DNA from 3 places in the Paenibacillus sp. FSL M7-1455 genome. Region 1 is predicted to be linked to each of the others. Evidence: riboswitches for the same ligand, from Rfam matches in the RefSeq annotation. Region 1 holds a riboswitch; each other region holds the start of a gene.

Region 1 (6,820 bases):
GTATCCGTACTCCACCCTGTCGATCGTCGTGCCGCCGGAATCGGGGAACGGGGCCGGAGGCATGGAGTATCCGACGCTGATCACCGCCTTCGGGGCCAAAGACGACTCTCCCGGCTACGACCTGGAACGGACGGTCATCCACGAAATCGGGCATCAGTATTTTTACGGCATGCTTGCGAGCAACGAGTTCGAGGAAGCTTGGCTGGACGAAGGATTCACCTCCTATGCCGAAGATAAGCTGATGGAGCAGGAATACGGCGTCATTCCGAATTTGCCTATCCAGTCATCCCTGATCGCGTCCCCGATGTCGCTGACGCAGGAAGCATGGAAATACGGCTCGCAGGATCAATATGCCCTGAACGTCTATTACCGCGGCAAACTCCTGCTAAAGGCGATGGAACAGCAAGTCGGGAAGCAAACGATGAACAAAATTCTAGGCACCTACGCAAAAAAATACCGTTTCAAACATCCGACGACGGCAGACTTCCAAAAGGTGGTCGAGCAGGTTACCCGGCAATCCTGGCAGTCCTTTTTCGATCAATACGTTTACGGAAACCAAATGGCCGACTTCGCGGTCGATTCCATCTCTCTCCGCAAGAAGGATGCGGCTTCCGGCCCCGTCTACGAGTCGATTGTAAAAATCTCGAAAAAAGGCGGAGATTTTCCCCAAGTCCCGGTACGCTTCACCTTCACGGACGGGCATACGCTGAACAAAGTCTGGAACGGCTCGGCGGAAAGCGCCGAATTCAAGCTGGAGTATAAGGCACCGCTCGCCTGGGCGATGGTCGATCCGGAATACACGATCGTGATCGAGAACAGGCATTTCAACAATTACCTGAAAGCGGATATGGACAAGAAGGTTCTGGTCCGCTGGAACGTAAGCATCACCAAGCTGATCGAGACGCTGCTTGGAAGTCTGTCCTGGTGAGGTGAGAACCGGTGAAATCCCATATTGCGCATGGCTGGAAAAGTCTTAAAAATCAATTTTATATCGTCATCATTCTCTTTTTGTACCAGCTGATTTGGGGCTACTTTCTGTACAGGCTGGTCCATTCGGCCGTCACTCCGCTGCTGATGCGTTATCCGGACCCCGAGCCCAATGAACTCAGCCAGCTGCTTTATTACATCGAAGGCAAAATGAGCCTTTCCGACAGCGGCACGGTGCATATGTACATTTGGATTCTTCTTTCGATGTTTGCCCTGCGCATGCTGCTGACCCCTTTTATCCATGCCGGAATTTTTTACGGGCTGCACCGTGAACGCGAGGGCGAAGTCGGGCTGTTTTTCTTCCAAGGCATGAAGCGCCACGGAAAAACCGTCCTTCTGTTTCACTTGATCGAATGGGTTCTGCTCGCGGCCCCGGCCTACTGGGTCATACCTAAGGTATATGCGGCGCTTCTGGACGGGATGCCGCTGCAATCCATGGGCCTGTCCGTTCTTCCCTGGATTTTGGGATGGTTCCTGTACGGATATATCGTGCACCAACTGATTCTTTTCATGCAGTTCGGCAAGACCGGCGGCGGCGGCTTGTTGCCTCCCTTGTGGCACTGCCTGCGCGGCGCGTTCCCGCTCATCGGCGTTTCGCTGATACTCGGCTCGCTCAGCCTGCTTTTGTTCAGCCTCTGTACGGGAGTTTCCTTGATGTGGGCAGGGATCATCGCGCTCATCCTCCAGCAGGGCTACCACCTCGTCAGCTGCATCATGAGATTATGGGGCATTTCGGCCAAGTTTGACCTGTGGTACGCCCAAGCGCATCGGGGCGCGGAAAAATAAATGATCAAAAAGTTAATTTTTTGTCATCACTTCAACCCCCTGATATAAGAAAACCCCCCCCTTTCAAAACAAAAAGGGCGGGGTTTTTGTCGTTTTTAGATGCCGAAACGATTTGCCAAAGTCGTCATCCTCTGTTAAAATAATCCGAGTAAGCAGTTAGTAACAACTTTGTCATTTTTACTGTAACTTTTTCATATTGTGCTGTAACGATATTTTCAACGACAGATACCAATCAATCGTCATTATCAGTCACTTTCAGGTGCTTGATCAGGGCCGAATTCCTTGGCACCGGGAAGCGGGGGAACCACTTTGGGTGAATTGATCTCGCAGCATAGGGATCATAGGGGACGACCTTCAACCGAATCCTTAAGCTAACCTCGCAGGCAACATGGAAGGGGTTTATGTTTTTGAAAAAGAAGTTAACAGCCGCTGCGCTTGGTTTGACGCTTATGTTCTCCATGGGAACCAGCGTATTCGCGCAATCTTCTCTGAGTCATGTCGTGAACAGCACCATCGGCGTTTCCTACAAAACCGGAGGAACGACGACCAAAGGATTTGATTGCTCCGGGTTTACGCGTTATGTATTCCAGAAATTAGGCATTTCCATTCCGCGCCAATCCAGCGCACAATTCAAAATCGGCACTGCCGTCTCCAAAAGCAATTTGCGTGCCGGAGATCTGGTATTCTTCAATACGAGCGGCGCGGGCGTATCCCATGTCGGAATCTACGTCGGAAACGGAAACTTTGCCCATTCGTCTTCTTCGAAGGGCGTGACCATCAGCAAGCTCAGCAACAGTTATTTCGCCAATCGCTACATTGGCGCCAAACGTGTCATGAGTACCGCTAAATACAAAGCGGCCGTCTACAACTAGAAACTCACCCATAAACATACGAAAAACTTATGATGCCCGCGCGGAGATTTTTGCCGAAATCCCTCGCGGGTTTCCTGTTACTTATTAGACGTTTGAAAACCTAAAAAAGTAACAACTTTCAAAAAAATTTTTTTTCGAATCTTCAAATACTCCGCTCATCCACGTGCCTTCAACCATGATTTACCCTTCCTTTCCGTTAATTAAACCAATTTCCTAAGTGAAAAAACGCTTATAATGGTCCTTCTTAGGAGCCAATTTGGCAAAAATCCCGAAATTATGGTGATTTTTTTGAGTTTTAGGCATAGAAACAATTGCCAAAACGTCATTCCTTTGTTACAATAATCCCAGCGTTAGTAACAACTTTGTAATCTTTGTCGAGCCGTTGCCTGTAAACAGGCGGCTCCTGAAGTATATAGTGTAAAAAGACATATGCCGAATTTCCTCACACTAGGGAAGCGGGGGAACCATTTACGGGTGAATTGATCTTGCAACAGAGGGATCATAGGGGACCTTCTACCGAATCCTTAAGCTAACCTCGCAGGCACCGGAAGGAGTATTAATTTTGAAAAAGAAGCTAGCAGCAGCAGTCATGAGTTTTGCCATCGTATTTACCGCTGGAGCCGGGAGCGCTTTCGCGGATTCGAAAATGGACAAAGTCATCGATGATGTGCTCGGAACGAAATACAGATCCGGGGGAACGACAACCAACGGGTTCGACTGCTCCGGATTTACGATGTACGTATTTAAGCATCTCGGCATCAACCTGCCTCACCAGTCCGGTTCGCAGTTTACGATGGGCACTTCCGTTTCCCGCAGCGATTTGAGAGCAGGAGACCTCGTATTTTTTAATACATCCGGTTCCGGCGTTTCCCATGTCGGCATTTACGTCGGCGACGGTAAATTCGCACATGCTTCGACATCCCGCGGCGTTGTCGTCAGTTCGCTTAGCGACAGCTATTACGTCAACCGCTACGTTGGCGCGAAACGTATTATGAGCACGGATACATATCAAGCCTCTGCCGTCGATTCCGCAGACAATGATGACGTTGAATAACATTTTTGCCTGATCCGCACGGTTTGTACGACAGCCCGTACCGAGATTTTTGCCGAATCTCCGTACGGGATTTTTTGCGCTTGCCCGAGCCTGATCCCCGAGGAATAGATTTTATGGAATCATCAAATGCTACTTAGCAGCGGACGTCTCTTACGAAAGGAGGCTTCTTGTGAACGTTTCGAAGGACTCTTATACCGTTACGCCCATGACGCGGGAGCAGGCCGAGACCTGCTGCGGCTGGATGTACGCCCCCCCTTACGACCGCATCTACGGCTGGCTTCCCTGGGAGCAGATGGAGGCCCTCGGCATCGAGCTTGGTGATCCGGATCTGCGGAGGCAGCAATACGTTTCGGTGCTGGATGGAGACGGGCAGCTATGCGGGTTCGCGCAGCTGTTTCCGATGGTCAACGTCGTGCGCCTCGGTTTAGGCATGCGGCCGGATTTATGCGGCCAGGGACGAGGTCCGGGCTTTATCCAGGCGATCGTGGAGACGGCCAAAACCCGCTTTCCCGGACAGGAGATCGATCTGGAGGTGCAGGATTGGAATTTGCGGGCGATACGCGCTTACGTCAAGGCAGGATTCGAGATCACCGATACGTACGAAAAACAGACGCCTGAAGGCGTCGAGCGCTTTTACTGCATGGTCTATCAAGGGCTTTAAAAAACGTCAATGAAAAATGGTACGAAATTGTGTACGTTTAGTGGATTTAAACTGGCTTTCGTTTGCTTTTTTGTCACAAACTATTTGATGTACCGGCTTGTTCCGTTATAATGAAGAAATGAGAGAACTGCAGTTTACATAGAAAGGACGAAAACGGATGCAAAAATGGATCATGAGCGGTTTGATAACGATTGCATGCGTAATGGCCGTTGTGCTTATGTTTACGCTGCCGGGTAAAGAGCAGGTAGCCGAAGAAGAAAAACCGACCATGCCTGAAGTGACCATGGACGCTGCAGCGGCCGAAGCCGTTGTGAAAGCCCAGGGCTGCATCAGCTGCCACGGCGACCAGCTGCAAGGCGGCGTGGGACCGAACCTGCAAAAAATCGGCTCCCAGATGTCTGCTGAAGAACTTTATACGATCATTACCAAGGGCAGAGGCGGCATGCCTTCCTTCAAAGACAAACTCCAAAAAGAGGAGATTGCCAACGTAGCCCAGTGGCTTGCAGCCAAAAAGTAATGGCCGTTTTCCTTGAAGGAATAAAAACACGCTTCGCGCATGACCCGCAAGGTCTGGCGAAGCGTGTTTTTTTGCTATCGGTTTTCTTATTTTTTAGCGTTTCTCGCCTGAGCGCATTTTTTCGAACAATTCGTTAAACTGATGCGCTTCCTTGATGTCGAGAGCGGTGATGCCGCCGTCATCCCATGAAGTCAGCCGCAGCGTTACGTTCTTATGGTCAATCGTGATGAAGGGATGGTGATCGAAGGCTTCGGAAATCGCCGCAACCTCGTCGACGAACGAAATCCCCTTCATGAAGTTGGAAAAAATAAATTTCCGCACGATCCAGCGTCCTTCCTCCAGCTCCCAGCCTTCCAGCTTCGCTAAATGCGCTTCCACTTCTTCTAGCGTGTAAACCATATTCTCATTTCCTCCCTGAAACCAAACACCCTCGTATCGAAATTTAAAAAAGGATGCTGCTTATCCATGCTCTTGTTGACTTTTCCCATTGTATTCCGATCGTTGAATAAATATGAATATGGCCGCCTTGGCCCAGAACTTGTTATATCTTACCATGACGGACATTCAAAAATCCATTCGGCGCTTGGACTAGATGAGTGGGACTACAGTCAGTTCCTCGTCCCCGATCAGCAGATTGATCCGGTGGTTGGCCTTGTCGTACATGACGACGCCGCTCCCTACCTCAATGACCGGCTCGGTACCCAAGGCATAAAACAGGTCTTCCGCAAGCGCCTCATGAACCTCCAGTTTCTCCTCGGGACTCAGCAGCAGCCATTCGCCGCCATCCATCTCAAAAAACAGGTAGCTGTCCGGGATGCCTCCCACCGCCTCCGTTAAATCCTTCAATATTTCGTCATATTCACGCCCATGTTTGACTCCCATCGGCTTTACCTCCATCTGGTCTATGTCGTCTAAACGAATCGAATCGGGCGAACCATGGATCGGCTCCGCCGTCTTTACCGGCTCCGAAGGACGGCTTTTTCTTTTTTCTTAGTTCATTGTATGTAGGGCCCGCGCTGCCAACTGTACGATTCTCCCATGCCAGGATAGGTCCGATGAACCCTTATCTTTCATTATAACGGAAAAACCCCCTTAAAAAAAAAGCCGTTCCTGACGATAAATATTATAATTACGTTTTTGGTGAGACACCATGCTTGCAAGGATGCAGCCTTGGTGCGCGAAAGGATTCAATTTTATTTCTCATGGATGAGGTGCGCAATGGAAATTTCAACACTTATCGGCCTAATACTCGGGTTGGTCGCGGTCCTATTCGGTATGGTACTCAAAGGTGCGCCTTTGGTATCCCTTCTTACCCCCGCCGCTTACGTCATCATTCTCGGGGGCACGGCTGCTACGTTATTTATTGGTTTCCCGATGTCAGAGATTAAAAAATTCCCTAAGCTGATCAAAATGGTGTTCGCTAAGCAAAAGCTGGTCGAACGCCGCGAACTCATTGCCATGTTCATGGAATGGGCCTCCATTACCCGCCGCGAGGGGCTGCTGGCCCTGGAAACGAAAGTCGAAGAGATTGACGACCAGTTTCTTCGCAACGGCATGCGGATGATCATCGACGGCAACGACCAGGACTTCGTGCGCGACGTATTAATGGAAGATATCGCGGCAACGGAAGAACGGCATCGGGCCGGCGCTTTGCTATTCTCCCAAGCCGGCATGTACGCTCCGTCCCTCGGGGTGCTTGGCGCGGTCGTCGGTTTGATCGCGGCCCTGACCAAGATGGAGAACATGGGCGAACTCGCTCACGCGATCGGCGCGGCCTTTATTGCGACGCTCCTGGGTATTTTCACGGGTTATGTATTATGGCATCCGATTGCCAACAAGCTGAAACGATTGTCCAAAAAGGAAATCGAATTGAAACTGATGATGATCGAAGGGCTTTTGTCCATTCAATCCGGCGTATCCACGATTGCGATCAGTCAAAAGCT
Region 2 (6,820 bases), 910 kb from region 1:
GATCCGTCCAAAATAGAGGAATACTTCGGATACAGGCGCCGGATGCAGTCCGGACAGATGTCATGGGTGAACTCCGCATGCGTATGTTTTTCGAGAAAACTTTCGACCGAATTCCAAATATCTTGTTCGTCGCGGATTCTTTTGCAGACGGCGCAGATCGGAAGGAGCCCGCGCAGCGTTCGGATTTGGGTCAGGGCCTCCAGCAAATCATGCTCGATCATTTTGCTCTTGGTGATGTCGGTGAAGGACACGGTCATCCCTTTGACGGTATGGCGGCCATCGTCGTAAATCGCCGAGGCTTCGAGCAGATACCACTTATTCGCATGCTGCATCGAGGACTGGATTTCCTGGCGATAATAAGGCAGCGTTCCGTTCAATACGGAATCAAGCTCGTCCGGCGGCCGTCCGTCGGCCTCCGACAGGGCGTAATAAATCTGCATGAAGCTGACGCCGATCCATTCGAACGTTTCGGGAATGCCCGCATCGATCGAATTTTGGACCCAGTTTCGGTTGACGGAGACAATGCAGCCGTCGGCATCGACGACCGCGACGGCCTGCTTGAACGAATCGATGATTTCGGGAAAAGTGAAGCTTGTTTTAGGCAACTAAGGTCGCTCCCTCTATTTGTATTGGAAGTGCTTTATCGCAGGTACGGCGTGCTGGTTCAGGTCTGTCTGACGGGGAGTTCGCATCGGATGTTTGAGGATTGCGTGAATAAGGGAATAAACTTATTTCTCCAATTATTGTTATGTTATAATTACCGTAGCATAAAGAAAAGTATATACTTTTTTACGTCATTTTGCAAGAGAAAAATTACGAAAATACGTCGTCATAAGAATTATCGGAAGGCGGTTTAATATGCAATCCATTTACGAGCGAATCGAATCGTTAATCAAAATGCGGGGGATGACGAAAAAATCGTTTTGCGAGCAGCTCGGCATCAGCACGGGGAACCTGGGGGATTGGAAAAGAGGAAAATCAACGCCGGGTACCCATAAACTCATCGAAATTGCCTCCTTTTTCGACGTCAGCCTCGATTGGCTGATTTTGGGCAAAGACCAGGAGCGTTTTCATTTGAAGGAAAACACAGGTACATATGCATGGGAGGAAGGGGATGACGGCGACGTTCCGTTGTCCGAGAAGGAAAAAGAGTTCATTAGGGAATATATCGAGTTTACGCGTTACCGAAAAAAACAATCGAACGGCGAATGAGCAAATAGAATCGGACGCGACGGCCTTAAGGGACGCATGCGTCCGTTCCTGCAGGAAGGATGGACCGCCGATCCCGATGGGTCAGCCGGATGGCGGCAAGCCTTGAGGGAGCGGCTATCATGGGGGCTTGCCCCGGGACAACGCAAAAAAGAAGCCTTTGCTTTGGGAGCAAGGCTCTTTTTTGTGATTGGGAAAATTAACGTCCAGTCCGCGGGTTACGGCCCTTTCGGCCGATAAAGGCAAACGACAGCAGGCTCCCGGCCAGCAGGACGGCCGCAGTCAGGGCCAGCCCCAGGCGCATCCCCGCCGTCATCGACGGGGCGCCGCCGAGGATCGCGCCGATCATGGCCACGCCCAAGGTCGCGCCCACCTGCCGGCTTGAATTTAATGCGCCCGATGCGGCGCCTGTCTGCTCCCGGGGAACCGCGCTTATGACCGCGGTCATGAGCGCGGGGATGGTGAGGGAAACTCCAAGGCCGATCAGGAACAGGCCGATCAAAGGAAGGGCGTAATCGGAGGTTGAAACCATTCGCAGCTGCAAGATCGTTCCCGCGGCTGCAAGAAGGAATCCTGCGGTCATCGGGATTCTGGCGCCGATCCGGCCGACGATGCGGCCGGTGACGATCGGATTGAATACCAGCGGGATCGTCATCGGAAGGAGGGCCAGGCCTGCCGTATGAGCCGATAATCCGCGCGCTTGTTGAAAAAAGAGCGGCAGCGCGAACAAAATGCCCGACAATCCGATATTGACGGCCATGCCGGCAATCATTCCCGCCGATACGGTTGCGTTTCGAAACATTCCCAGCGGAAGCAGCGGGTCGGGGCCTTTCATTTCGGCCCGCGCAAAGAGAGCCGCGCTGACGAGCGCCAGGACGAAAGCGGCGATCACGATCGGTGATCCCCAGCCGTAAGCCGATCCCTCCATGAGCGCGAAGGATAACGCGGCGATGGCCGTTACAGCCGTCCATTGGCCCGTCCAATCCAGGGGCTGCCGCCGCTTGCGGGCGGTTTCGGCGCCGAGCCGCAGGACGATGGCCAAGCTGATGACGGCAAGCGGCACGTTCAGCAGGAAGATGCTTCGCCACCCGAGCGAATCGGCCAGCAGGCCGCCCGCAACGGGCCCGGCAGCCATGGCGATCCCCGTGACCGCAGCCCAGATGCCAAGCGCCCGGGCTCGTGCGGACGGTTCGGGAAATGCATGGGCAACGAGCGCTAGCGAGGCCGGCGTCAGAGCCGCGCCTCCGATGCCCAAAACGGCGCGCAAGGCGATCAGCAAGCCAAGCGAAGGGGCGGCCGCTGACAAGGCCGAAGCGGCCAGAAACAGGACCAGCCCTCCGGCATAGACGCGGCGCGCTCCCAGTTTGTCGGCCAGCCCGCCCATCGAGAGCAGGAAGCCGGCAAACACGATCGTATACGCATTGACGACCCATTGGAGGCCGGAAATCCCGCCGCCAAGGTCTGCGCGGATCGCGGGCAGCGCGACGCTGACTACCGTCGTGTCCAGCAGCACCATAAAGTATCCGATCGACAGTCCGAGCAGCAGCAGCGCTTTAGCCGGCTTCCAGCGGCCGTCGGACTTGATGTTCATCGCTTTTTCCAAGACAATCCCTCCGTAAAGGCAAAATCGGCAGTCATCGCCGTTACCGGGAAAGTGTATAATGGTTCTTATCATGGGACTAGATGAGGGTTTATCCTAGGAGAAATTCTCCTAGGGAACGGGAAGGGGAGGAGAAGCACTTGTGGGAAAAAGCGGATGGGGAGCGTCTTCGGGAGCTTGCCCAGTTTTTGCGGACCCGGCGCGCCCGGATGACGCCGGAGCAGGCCGGCTTGCCGACGGAGGGGCGCAGGCGGACTCCGGGACTTCGGCGCAGCGAGGTGGCGCTGCTTGCCGGCATCAGCGTCGATTGGTATACGTGGCTGGAACAGGGCCGAAACATACAGGTGTCTTCCCAGGTGCTGGAGAGCATCGCGCGCGCCTTGCAGCTCGATGCCGATGAAAAAAAACATCTGTTTCTGCTTGCCTTGCAGCAGTATCCCCCCGTTTCGGGGGAGGCTGCCGCGGAAATTACGCCTGCGCTTCAGCGGTTTCTGGACCTGCAGGGAACAAGCCCGGCTTACGTGACCGACCAGCGCTTAAACATCGTGGGATGGAACCGGATCGCCAGCATAATATATGGAGAATATGAAACGATGCCGGCAAGGGAACGCAACTCCGTCTGGCGTACGTTTACCTCCCCGGATGTCCGCGGCCTGCTCCAGGAACGTTGGGAAGCCCATGCCCGGCACCGTCTGGCGAAATTTCGGGCAAACTACGCCAAATTCGCCGGGGATCCATGGTGGACGGACTTGATCGGGGAATTAAACCGCGCAAGCGAAGAATTTAGGGCGTGGTGGCCGCGGCATGACGTCTTAAACGGCCCCGAAGGGAAAAAAATCATTCATCATCCGGCCGCGGGCCGGCTCGAAATCGAGCAGGTTTCGTTTGTGACGTCCGACGACCCGGGTTTGACCGTCACGATCAACGTTCCGACGGCGGACGGCGATACGGTCGCCAAGCTGGGCAAGCTGTTGAGGGAATGAACGGGCCGGGTCCCCGGCCCGTTTTTACGCAACGGATCTTGTATTTCACGGGATCGGACTGCATAAAAGAAATAAACTATTTACATATCGTGATAATCGGTGTATAATAACAGAGTTGCTGCAAAAGTTAATATTATGCGGTAGTGGTGGAATGGCAGACACGCTATCTTGAGGGGGTAGTGGGCGTACGCCCGTGGAGGTTCGAGTCCTCTCTACCGCATTGACGATCTGACCGAGAAAATCCCTGTTTTGCAGGGATTTTTTTGTTGCATCGGGCAATGTTTCGCCATCCAAGCGTTCGTTCGTGAAAAGAAGCGTTTGCGCAGCGGGGAATTCCATAGACTCACATATCACGAAAGAGGCCCACGCGGCCTCTTTTTTTGTTTTTATTTTGTTCCATTCTATATGATTTGGGTCGCCATAAGGCAGTAGCCCGCAATTCGATTGGGCCTGGCCGGTTTGCGGAAAAAGGGATCCGTATTCAAAGAAACGCAATAGAAGGGACTTTCGCATCCATTGCCAAAAACGCGAAAAATAGAGAGCATGCGAGAGCTTGGCGCAGATAAACACTTTTGTAAGCGATAACCTGTATGCTAGGGCCGCCATTTTACGCGGATAACGATTTCGCGACTCCTTTACATGCCGCTGCACGCGGGTGTATGATTCAAATCGTAATTGAACATGTTTCCATTTTTTAAAATCGCTGAGTTTCCGTTCGAAGAAGCGGAAATCGGGGGAACCAATCGCGCGTTCCCGTCGTCCGATGTGAGAGTCGGAAGGCAGGGGAGGCGCCGGGGTGAATCCTGCGAAACGGATGCCATGGATCCGATCGCGGGTAGAGCGACTCTCACCGCTCGAATCCGTCAGCTAACCTCGTAAGCGTCGCCTGAGAGAGGAATGATGAAACTTGTGATCGATGAACATCGGCCGCAGGGGATCGGATGACCTCTGTGGTTTTTTATTGCCAAAAACGCAACGTTGCACAAAATGGATGAAAGTCAATAGAAACGTCTTTAACGCTGAATTCCGGCTTTGGCCGGGAGCGGGGGAACCAACGCGCCGTTTGCTTCCACAAGCGGATGGCGCCGGGGTGAATCCCTTTGTCCGAAAACCGGACGGGGGAAGGGCGACTCTCACGCCCGAATCCGTCAGCTAACCTCGTAAGCGTATCGGGAGAGGCCCCATTCGTCGTGAGCGATATTTCATGGCTTTCTTTGGTCATGGATGTTGGAAGCCGCGGGAAAGAATCCTCTTTCCTGCGGCTTTTTTTATTCGGGTCAGCATTTCGGATAAGCATTTTTTAATAAAAGACGCGGTTGTTGGGATCGCCCGATCCAGAAACGAAAGGAGGCGAGAGCCGTGGAAGAGGAACTCATCGTCGTGACGGCCCCGAACGAGGCCGGGCGCAATTTTATCAAGCTTTTGATCTATCTCAAGCGGCCTTTCGCCGCGCTGACGAACAATGCCAAGGAAGAACGCGATCTGAAGAAGCTGGGCGTCTCCAAAGTCATCCGGCTCCATACCAACAACACGGAGGAATGGGTCGTGCCCGAGTGGAGGATCGGCCGGATTTTTATATTCGAAAACAGTTTGAATTTAACGTGCCGTTACTTGCAAATTTGCCGTGCTTGGACGCCGGATTCCATCTACGTAATCACCCGGGCGCATCACTCGCCGGGCATTTACCGGGGGCTTGGGGCGGACCATGTCATTCATACGCTAAACGGCGAGGTCGGTTTTTTGCTGAAGTAACGGTTTGGACGATTGAAACAGGATGCGGAAGGCCGAAGCAAGAAATGTCCGGAGCTTGCAAAAGGCAGGCAGCCGGGCAGAAAAAGGAGAGAGTTTGATCCATGATGGACCTTTTCATGATATTGACGCTGGCGGGCGTGTTCGGAATATTTTTGCTGTTTCTGATGTGGTGCGGCCATATCGTGGACGGGGGAGGAGACGGCAAATGATTGTGGTAATAATGCTGACGGCGTTTGTGTTCATCTACCTGGTGTATGCCCTGATCCATCCGGAACGGTTTTAAAAAAAAGCTGTGCGGGTAAGGCGAAGCCGCCTTCATCCGCGTTTGAAGAGGAGGAAGCGATTTTGGATATGTTGCAGATTGGCATCGTGATCGTGGTGCTGCTGCTATTGGTTAAACCGGTCGGCAGTTACATCTACCACGTTTTTTCTAATGAACCGAATCGGACGGACCGGATTTTCGGTCCCGTGGAAAAGCTTTTTTACGCCATCATCGGCCTTCGGAAGCGCTCGGGAATGAGCTGGAAAACATACGCCCTGAGCATGATCGCAACCAACATCGTGTTGGTGGCCGTAAGTTACGCGGTGCTGAGACTGATGGGCGGGCTGCCGGTCAACCCGAACGGGACGGGAAACATGGACGCCAGCTTGTCCTTCAATACCGTCATCAGTTTCATGACCAATACGAACCTGCAGCATTACAGCGGCGAAAGCGGCATGTCGTATTTGGGGCAGATGATCGTTATCACGATGATGATGTTTACTTCGGCCGCATCCGGCTTGGCCGTGGCGATCGCTTTTATTCGGGGCATCACGCGCCGCGAAGGCGGGCTGGGCAACTTTTTCGAGGATTTCATCAAGGCGCATGTCCGGGTGTTCCTGCCGCTGGCCTTGATCGTCACCCTGGTGCTTGTGGGGTTGAAGGTGCCCCAAACGCTTGATCCGACAGTGACCGTCCATACTTTAAGCGGAGCGGTGCAGCATATTGCGATGGGGCCGGTGGCCTCCTTGGAGTCGATCAAACATCTGGGGACGAACGGGGGCGGTTTTTTCGGAGCGAACTCGTCGCATCCGTTTGAAAATCCAAGTCCGCTCACGAATGTCATTGAAATTTTGAGCATGTGGACGATTTCGGCCGCATTGCCGTACACGTTCGGGCGTTTCGCCAACAACCGCAAGCAGGGCTGGATCATCTTTTCGGCCATGATGGTGCTGTTCCTGGGGTTCCTGTCCCTGACGTACGTATCGGAAAAAAGCGGCAACCCGCTGATCAATC
Region 3 (6,820 bases), 4.5 Mb from region 1:
AAGCTGAACAGCAGCCCGATGACCGTCAGTTCGATCGGACGCGTAATGACGGGGTAAATCGGATAAAGCGTGTGTCCGAGCGCCCAAATCAGCGTCGTGATCAGGCAGGCGGCAAACGTGCTGCGCAGCAGCTTTTTCAGCATCGGAATGCCGAACAGGCGGTAGACCGCTTCCTCGGAAATGCCCGCCATCCACGCCATAATCGGCAGAAGCCAAGGATATAGCATGTTGTACGGCGATTGCGTGGCATCGGTCGTCGACCAGCTGTGGATCGTTTTGTCGAGTACGATGTAAATGACGGACTGGACGCCCATCAGAATAAACGCCCATAGGTACCCGGTGTACATGCTGTGCAGCACGTAAGGCCCGTAGCCGGGTTCTTTGGCTTTGGCCCAGGCATTGATGCCGGCTTTGCGCCATAATCCGTCCCCGCCCACGAGCGAGAAGTACAAAAGGGCAGCCATCACCAGGTTAAAGAAAGTCTGAAAACCGAGCATGAAGACGAGGCCGAAATTCGAAACCCCCTCGCCTTGGAATACCGGCAGCATGTTGTACGTGCTGAACGTGGCGACCGCAAAATAAAACACGCTCAGGAAAATGCCCCTCTTGAACGACGTATGGGCCCGGGTCAACGCGCTGTATACGATGGCCAGCACGCCCAGGACGAACGTCAGCAGCCCGTAGCCCAAGATGGTCAGCCATTTGGCTTTGGACGTTTCCTTTTCGACGTAGGCCGCATGCGCCTCCGGCACGCTAAAGGTCTGTTCGAAGGAATGAACGTTCCCTTCCTCGAACGTCAATTTGACTTGAAGGCTTGAACGGCCGATCGCCCGGTTCGGGTCGGTGTATACGAGCCCCGCCTCGTTCTCCTTGGTCGACAGCTCCAGCTTGCCCGGGTCGTAACCCATTTGCTGCAGCCAAGGTGCGGCAAGCTCTTCTTTTTTCTCCAGCGACAGGCCGCCTTCCACGATTTTCAGCTTGGTTTCGCGTTTGGATTTATTCGGGTCCGCCATGGCCGCGGCATAATTCGAATAACGGGGCGTAACGGAAAAAGCGACGACCTTGCCCGAATTCATATGTACGTCGATATTGGCGTAACCTTCGTTTTGGCGTTCGGCCAAACGGACGCGGAACACGTCGTAGGGATAACTTTTTTCAAACGTTTTGTTGTATTCGTTCAGCAGTTTTTCCCGCGACAAATAGCCGTATAAATCCGAGTTGGACTGGTACGTGATGACCGCGTCCTTGCTCGGGTCCGCCTCCAAATGCAGCGTGTTTTGCATGAAGGCCTCCGCGGCGCGTTGGGCCTCCGCCTTGCTGATGACCTTCGTGTTTTGCTGCTCCAGCGTTTCCGAGGCGGTGGAAGGGAGAATCTGGAACAAGACGAATAAAACGAGTCCGATGACCGCAAAAATGCCCAGCCATTTGTAATTGGCTTTGAGCCGCAGCGGTTGTCCGACGGGATTCATGAAATGCCCCCTTTGTTTGGATTCTAAAGATATATACCTAGTATAAACGTAAACATAGCATACGATGTCCCTCGAAAGCCAGTTTTCTCCCCCATTGGCCGTGAAAAAATGATGAAAATCGTGGAAAGTGATTGTAAACGCGAGAGAAAGGCAGACTTTTATGAGATTTGCGATGCAATCGGGCCGTATTCCCACGTATTCATTCGAATAATGGCTTTGTGATGTAAAACGAATAGGATTATAATCTTTGAAGCAAATGAATAATCCGTACGCCGAATTTCGATATGAAAACGGGGGAACCATTATTTTGGGGTGAATTTCGCTTTATCCATAGCGAATAGGGCAACCTGTGCATGCCCGAATCCGTCAGCTAACCTCGTAGGCGTTATGCAGCAGGAACCAAACCGAAAGGCATTGGATTTCCGATGCTTTTTTTCTTTTGACTTTTTTAAAGAGGTGACTATGTTGACAGCAAAAATCAGGTGGTTTCGATTGGCTCCCCCGCAAATTCTTGTATTGGGGTTCGCCGGCATTATATTGATCGGAGCCATACTCCTCACCTTGCCGATTTCGAACACGACGGGCAAGCCGCTCCGGTTCATCGATGCTTTGTTTACGGCGACTTCGGCGACTTGCGTTACCGGTTTGGTTGTTAAGGATACGGGAACGTTTTTCAGCACCTTCGGACAAGTCGTTATTATGCTGCTGATTCAGGTCGGGGGGCTCGGCTTCATGACGATGGCCACCTTGTTTTCCCTCGTGCTGAAGCGGAAGATTTCGCTGCGCGACCGCCTGATCCTTCAGGAAGCGATGAACCAGAACACGATGGAGGGCATCGTGCGGCTGATCCGGAAGGTGCTTATCTTTTCGCTCGTGATCGAAGGCTGCGGAGCGGTTTTGTTCGCCATCCGCTGGTCCTTTGACATGCCTGTCGGCCGGGCGGTATACTTCGGGATATTTCACGGGGTATCGATGTTCAACAACGCGGGCTTCGACCTTTTCGGCCATTTCAACAGCCTGACGGGGTATGTGTACGATCCGCTCGTGAATATCGTCGTCATGTTTTTGATCGTTTCGGGCGGGATCGGATTTATCGTCATGTCGGACCTGGTGGATTACCGGCACAAACGGAAGCTTTCGCTGCATACGAAAATCGTGCTGTCCATGACCGGGGCGCTGATTCTGGTCGGGGCGATCGTCATCTTCGTTTTCGAATTCACGAACCCGAAAACGCTCGGTTCCTTGAATTGGGGCGGCAAAATTCTTGCGTCGTTTTTCCAATCGGTTTCGCCGCGGACCGCGGGGGCCAACACGCTGGATCTCGCAAGCATGCGGCAAGCGTCCCAATTTTTCATGGTCATCCTGATGTTTATCGGCGCATCGCCGGGATCCACCGGAGGCGGGATCAAAACGACCACCTTCACCATTCTGGTCGGCGCGGTCATCGCCATGATCCGCGGACGCGACGATATCGTGCTCTACCGCTACCGCCTGGCGCAGGACCGCATCTTTAAGGCGCTGACGATCACCTTCCTCGCGTTGTTTCTGGTGGTCGGGGTGTCGATGGTGCTTTCGACGACGGAGGACAGCAACTTTTTGACCATTTTGTATGAAACGACTTCGGCTTTCGGGACGGTCGGGCTTTCGCTTGGACTTACGCAGCATTTGACGCTGGTCGGGAAAATATTGATCTGCCTCACGATGTTTGCGGGACGGCTTGGGCCGCTGACTTTGGCTTACGCACTCGGCCCGAAAAAAGGCAAAGAGCTGTACCGGCATCCGGAAGGCAAAATCATTATCGGCTAGTTTCAAAGAAAACAGAAATTGATTAAATAAGGAGTATCAGGAGAGAATGAAAACACAGCAGTTTGTCGTCATCGGTCTGGGACGTTTCGGCTCCAGCCTTGCACTCGAGCTCGTCGATTTGGGATACGAGGTGCTCGGGGTCGATAAAAACGAGGAAGTCGTCAGCGACATGAGCGAATATTTGACGCATGCCGTCGTGGCCGACGCCACGGACGAGGAAGTCCTCAAATCGCTCGGAATCCGCAATTTCGACTGCGGAATCGTCGCGATCGGCGACGATATCCAGATGAGCATCCTGGCCGCGATTTTGCTGAAGGATTTGGGCGTGCGCACGGTCGTGGCCAAGGCGATTTCTGTGCTTCACGGGCGCGCGCTGGAGAAGCTGGGCGTCGACCGGGTCATTTTTCCGGAAAAGGACATGGGGATCCGGGTTGCCCACCAGCTCGTGACGCCGAACCTGCTCGACTACATCGAGCTGTCCAAGGAATACAGCATCGTCGAAATGAAGGTGCCTGAAAAACTGGACTGCAAAACGTTAAACGAAATCAACACCCGCGCCAAATTCGGTTGCAGCATCGTGGCGATCCACCGCCAGGGAAAAGTGATCGTCGCTCCGACGGCAATGGATCAGCTCCGCGCCGGCGACATTATGGTGATCATCGGCGCGAACGACAACATCGACCGGTTCGAAAGCGAAGCCGTCAATGCAGACTAGATGGGAGTAAGTTAACGTGGAAACCCAGACGACCGAAATCATTCATCATATTTTAATCCTGCTGCTCTTTATCATTACCGTCGGGATGTTGGCCGGAAGGCTGGCATCCTGGCTTCGTTTGCCGGACGTAGCCGTGTTTATCATCGCCGGCATGGTGCTGGGGAGAGGTCTGCACCTGATCCATGCGGAAAGCAGCTCGCTGATCAATCAGTTTATTTTGACCGCCGGCTCGGCTTTGATCCTGTTCGATGGCGGCCGGAACCTGAGCTTTGGCGGGCTGCGGAAGGTTTGGATCACCCTGTCGCTGCTGAGCGTCCCCGGCGTCATTATTACGACAGGCATCGTGGGCGCCGCGGTGCATTTTTTGTTTGGGCTCGATTGGATCGTTTCGTTTCTCGCGGCCGCCGTCATTGCCTCGACCGATCCGGCTTCGATCATTCCCGTCTTTAAACAGGTGAAAATCAAGGAGCGGGTCAGGGAAACGGTCGAAAGCGAATCGGCGTTTAACGACGCGACCGGTTCCATACTGACGTTTTCGCTGCTCGCGGCGGTTACGGGAGGAAAGGCGCTGCAAGCGGGGGACATGGCTTGGGATTTCGTCAAAACGGCTGTCGGCGGGATTGCCGTCGGAGCGGTCGTTTCGATCATTCTCACCTATTTGGTCGCCCATTTCCGCCTCGGCGTGTTAAAGGATTATACGACGATCGCGATGATCGTCGTTGCACTTTCTTCCTATTTAATAGGGGACATGCTGCACGTCAGCGGATTTATGGCGACGTTTGTCGCCGGGCTGGTCTGGGGGAATGCGGACACGATGGGATTGTCGATGAACGACAAACTGGAGGAAACCGGGTCCTTTGCCGACAATACGAGCATCATGATGCGGATGCTGATTTTCATTTTGCTCGGCAGCCAGGTGGATTTTCAGGCGCTCGGCGACTATTTTTGGCCAAGCTTTGCGGCGGTCCTGGTGCTCATGTTCGTGGCCCGTCCGCTTACCGTCCTGCTCTGCGCGCTGCCTGACCGGAAGGTCAAATGGACTTGGCGCGAGCTTCTGTTCATGATGTGGGTACGCGAGACGGGGGTCATTCCCGCGGCTTTGTCCGGCATGATCGCGGGCATGGGCGTGGCGCATGCCGGGGCGATTTCGGCGATGACGTTCATGGCGATCATGCTCACGATTTTGCTTCAGGCAAGCACGACCGGCCTTGTCGCCCGCAAATTGGGGCTCGAAATCACACCTGACGGCCAACCCGCATCCGCCGGGGCAAAAGCATAGAACGAGAGGTTCGCCGCTCAAAAAAGCTGCTTCCGGCCGTAACGATACGACGGCGGAGAGCAGCTTTTTGGCGTGCAACAGAGGTTTGTTTTTCATGAATGATGCTGCCGGGCAAGTTGGCCGAAGATCGATTTCGTTTCTTCCACCCAGCGTTTGGCGCCGGCGCTGAGCCCGCCGTTGTCCGGATAAATGAGCGAGGTCGTGCGCCGCGTTTCCTTCAAATCCGGGACATGGATCGTGGCGAGATCGTTATCCTCGAGCAGCTGGCTCCGCAAATACGATTTCGGCAGCAGCGCGGCGGCCTTGCAGGCCGGAAGCAGCCGGACGATCGCTTCGAACGAGTCTATCTCCATCCGGATGTCCGGCACGACGCCGGCGCGATGAAAAAGATCGTCGGTCAGTTTACGGTACCAGGTTCCGGTTGAGAATATGATCATAGGAAGACCGTGAAGCATGTCCATGCTTACGTCATCCTTTTCGAGCAGCGGATGGCTTTTCGGAAGCACCAGCTCCAGATGGTCGTCGAACAATGCGGTGCAGCGCAGCCCGGGTTCCTCGATGGAAGAGGCGACGATGCCCGCGTCAAGCTTTTTGTCGCGCACGGCGGAGACGATTTCATGCGTTTTGCCCGTGATCAGCTTCAGCTCGGCCGTCGGGTGTTTTTCCATGAACGCGGTCACGAGCGGCGGCAGGGTCGTCTGCAGGGTGGTGAGGCTGGCGCCGAGCGTAACGGAAATTTGGTCGTCGCCTTTGTATTTGGAGATCATTTGCATGAATTTGAGCTTTTGCTGCCGCTGCTCCAATGCGAAGTTGTAGGCGGTTTGCCCGAAAGCGGTAAGCTCCAGCCTTTTGCCGCGCCGATTGAACAGGCTGACGCCCAGCTCGTCCTCCAGCTTTGAAATTTTGCGGGACAGGGCCGGCTGCGACAAATTCAATATCCGGGATGCTTTGTTCAGGCTGGACTGTTCGACAATCGTCGCAAAGACGTCCAAATCCTCGAACATCGGATTCACCTTCCTTACCATGGAATCGGGGTCAACGTTTATTACATATGCATCTAAATTATAATGATTAATAATTATATTGCAATTCCATTATAAGAAAAAAAAGAGTAACATGAAAAGTGCCACAAGTTGTTCACACTTTCGTGTGCGAACTTCCGTGAAATGTCGGAAAATGAAAAATTGAAAACGTTATAATGTGAGAAAGGGGCACGTCAATCTATGAATGGTTATTATTCCAGAAAGCTGCATTCGCTTCTTGGAGTCATTCCGCTCGGCTTGTTTTTCATCGAGCATGCGCTGACGAACTTCGGCGCATTCGAAGGAGGGCTCGCGCGTTTTAACGCCGGCGTCAAGCTGATCAATGATCTTCCGCTTCTCTGGTTGCTCGAGTGGGGGCTGATCTACCTGCCGCTGATTTACCACGGCGTGTTCGGTTTGTATATCGCCTACCAAGCCAAGCCGAATAACGGGCGCTTTCAGTATTCGCGCAACTGGCGTTACCTGTTCCAGCGGATAACAGGTGTCATCACGTTCGTGTACATCATCT

What was found. A riboswitch is a leader RNA that binds a small molecule or an ion and turns the genes downstream of it on or off. The one in region 1 is predicted to bind cyclic di-AMP.
Region 2: another riboswitch for cyclic di-AMP. It lies ahead of NYE48_RS04695 (hypothetical protein); the one in region 1 lies ahead of NYE48_RS00500 (C40 family peptidase).
Region 3: another riboswitch for cyclic di-AMP. It lies ahead of NYE48_RS21295 (TrkH family potassium uptake protein); the one in region 1 lies ahead of NYE48_RS00500 (C40 family peptidase).

Annotation. Positions count from the first base shown of each region.
Region 1 is NZ_JBBORO010000001.1:100,565-107,384, reverse strand. It holds gene NYE48_RS00510 (M1 family metallopeptidase) at 1-928, shown strand, start outside; gene NYE48_RS00505 (hypothetical protein) at 940-1,773, shown strand; cyclic di-AMP (ydaO/yuaA leader) riboswitch at 2,035-2,174, shown strand; gene NYE48_RS00500 (C40 family peptidase) at 2,181-2,645, shown strand; cyclic di-AMP (ydaO/yuaA leader) riboswitch at 3,066-3,204, shown strand; gene NYE48_RS00495 (C40 family peptidase) at 3,208-3,699, shown strand; gene NYE48_RS00490 (GNAT family N-acetyltransferase) at 3,905-4,360, shown strand; gene NYE48_RS00485 (c-type cytochrome) at 4,518-4,877, shown strand; gene NYE48_RS00480 (4a-hydroxytetrahydrobiopterin dehydratase) at 4,971-5,276, opposite strand; gene NYE48_RS00475 (hypothetical protein) at 5,466-5,759, opposite strand; gene motA (flagellar motor stator protein MotA) at 6,096-6,820, shown strand, end outside.
Region 2 is NZ_JBBORO010000001.1:1,011,222-1,018,041, forward strand. It holds gene NYE48_RS04670 (PAS domain-containing protein) at 1-605, opposite strand, end outside; gene NYE48_RS04675 (helix-turn-helix domain-containing protein) at 859-1,212, shown strand; gene NYE48_RS04680 (MFS transporter) at 1,409-2,812, opposite strand; gene NYE48_RS04685 (helix-turn-helix transcriptional regulator) at 2,950-3,792, shown strand; tRNA gene NYE48_RS04690 (tRNA-Leu) at 3,930-4,012, shown strand; cyclic di-AMP (ydaO/yuaA leader) riboswitch at 4,484-4,690, shown strand; cyclic di-AMP (ydaO/yuaA leader) riboswitch at 4,800-4,975, shown strand; gene NYE48_RS04695 (hypothetical protein) at 5,152-5,544, shown strand; gene kdpF (K(+)-transporting ATPase subunit F) at 5,765-5,827, shown strand; gene kdpA (potassium-transporting ATPase subunit KdpA) at 5,890-6,820, shown strand, end outside.
Region 3 is NZ_JBBORO010000001.1:4,611,863-4,618,682, reverse strand. It holds gene NYE48_RS21300 (CPBP family intramembrane glutamic endopeptidase) at 1-1,469, opposite strand, end outside; cyclic di-AMP (ydaO/yuaA leader) riboswitch at 1,730-1,869, shown strand; gene NYE48_RS21295 (TrkH family potassium uptake protein) at 1,932-3,275, shown strand; gene NYE48_RS21290 (potassium channel family protein) at 3,322-3,990, shown strand; gene NYE48_RS21285 (cation:proton antiporter) at 4,007-5,269, shown strand; gene NYE48_RS21280 (LysR family transcriptional regulator) at 5,362-6,273, opposite strand; gene NYE48_RS21275 (succinate dehydrogenase cytochrome b558 subunit) at 6,493-6,820, shown strand, end outside.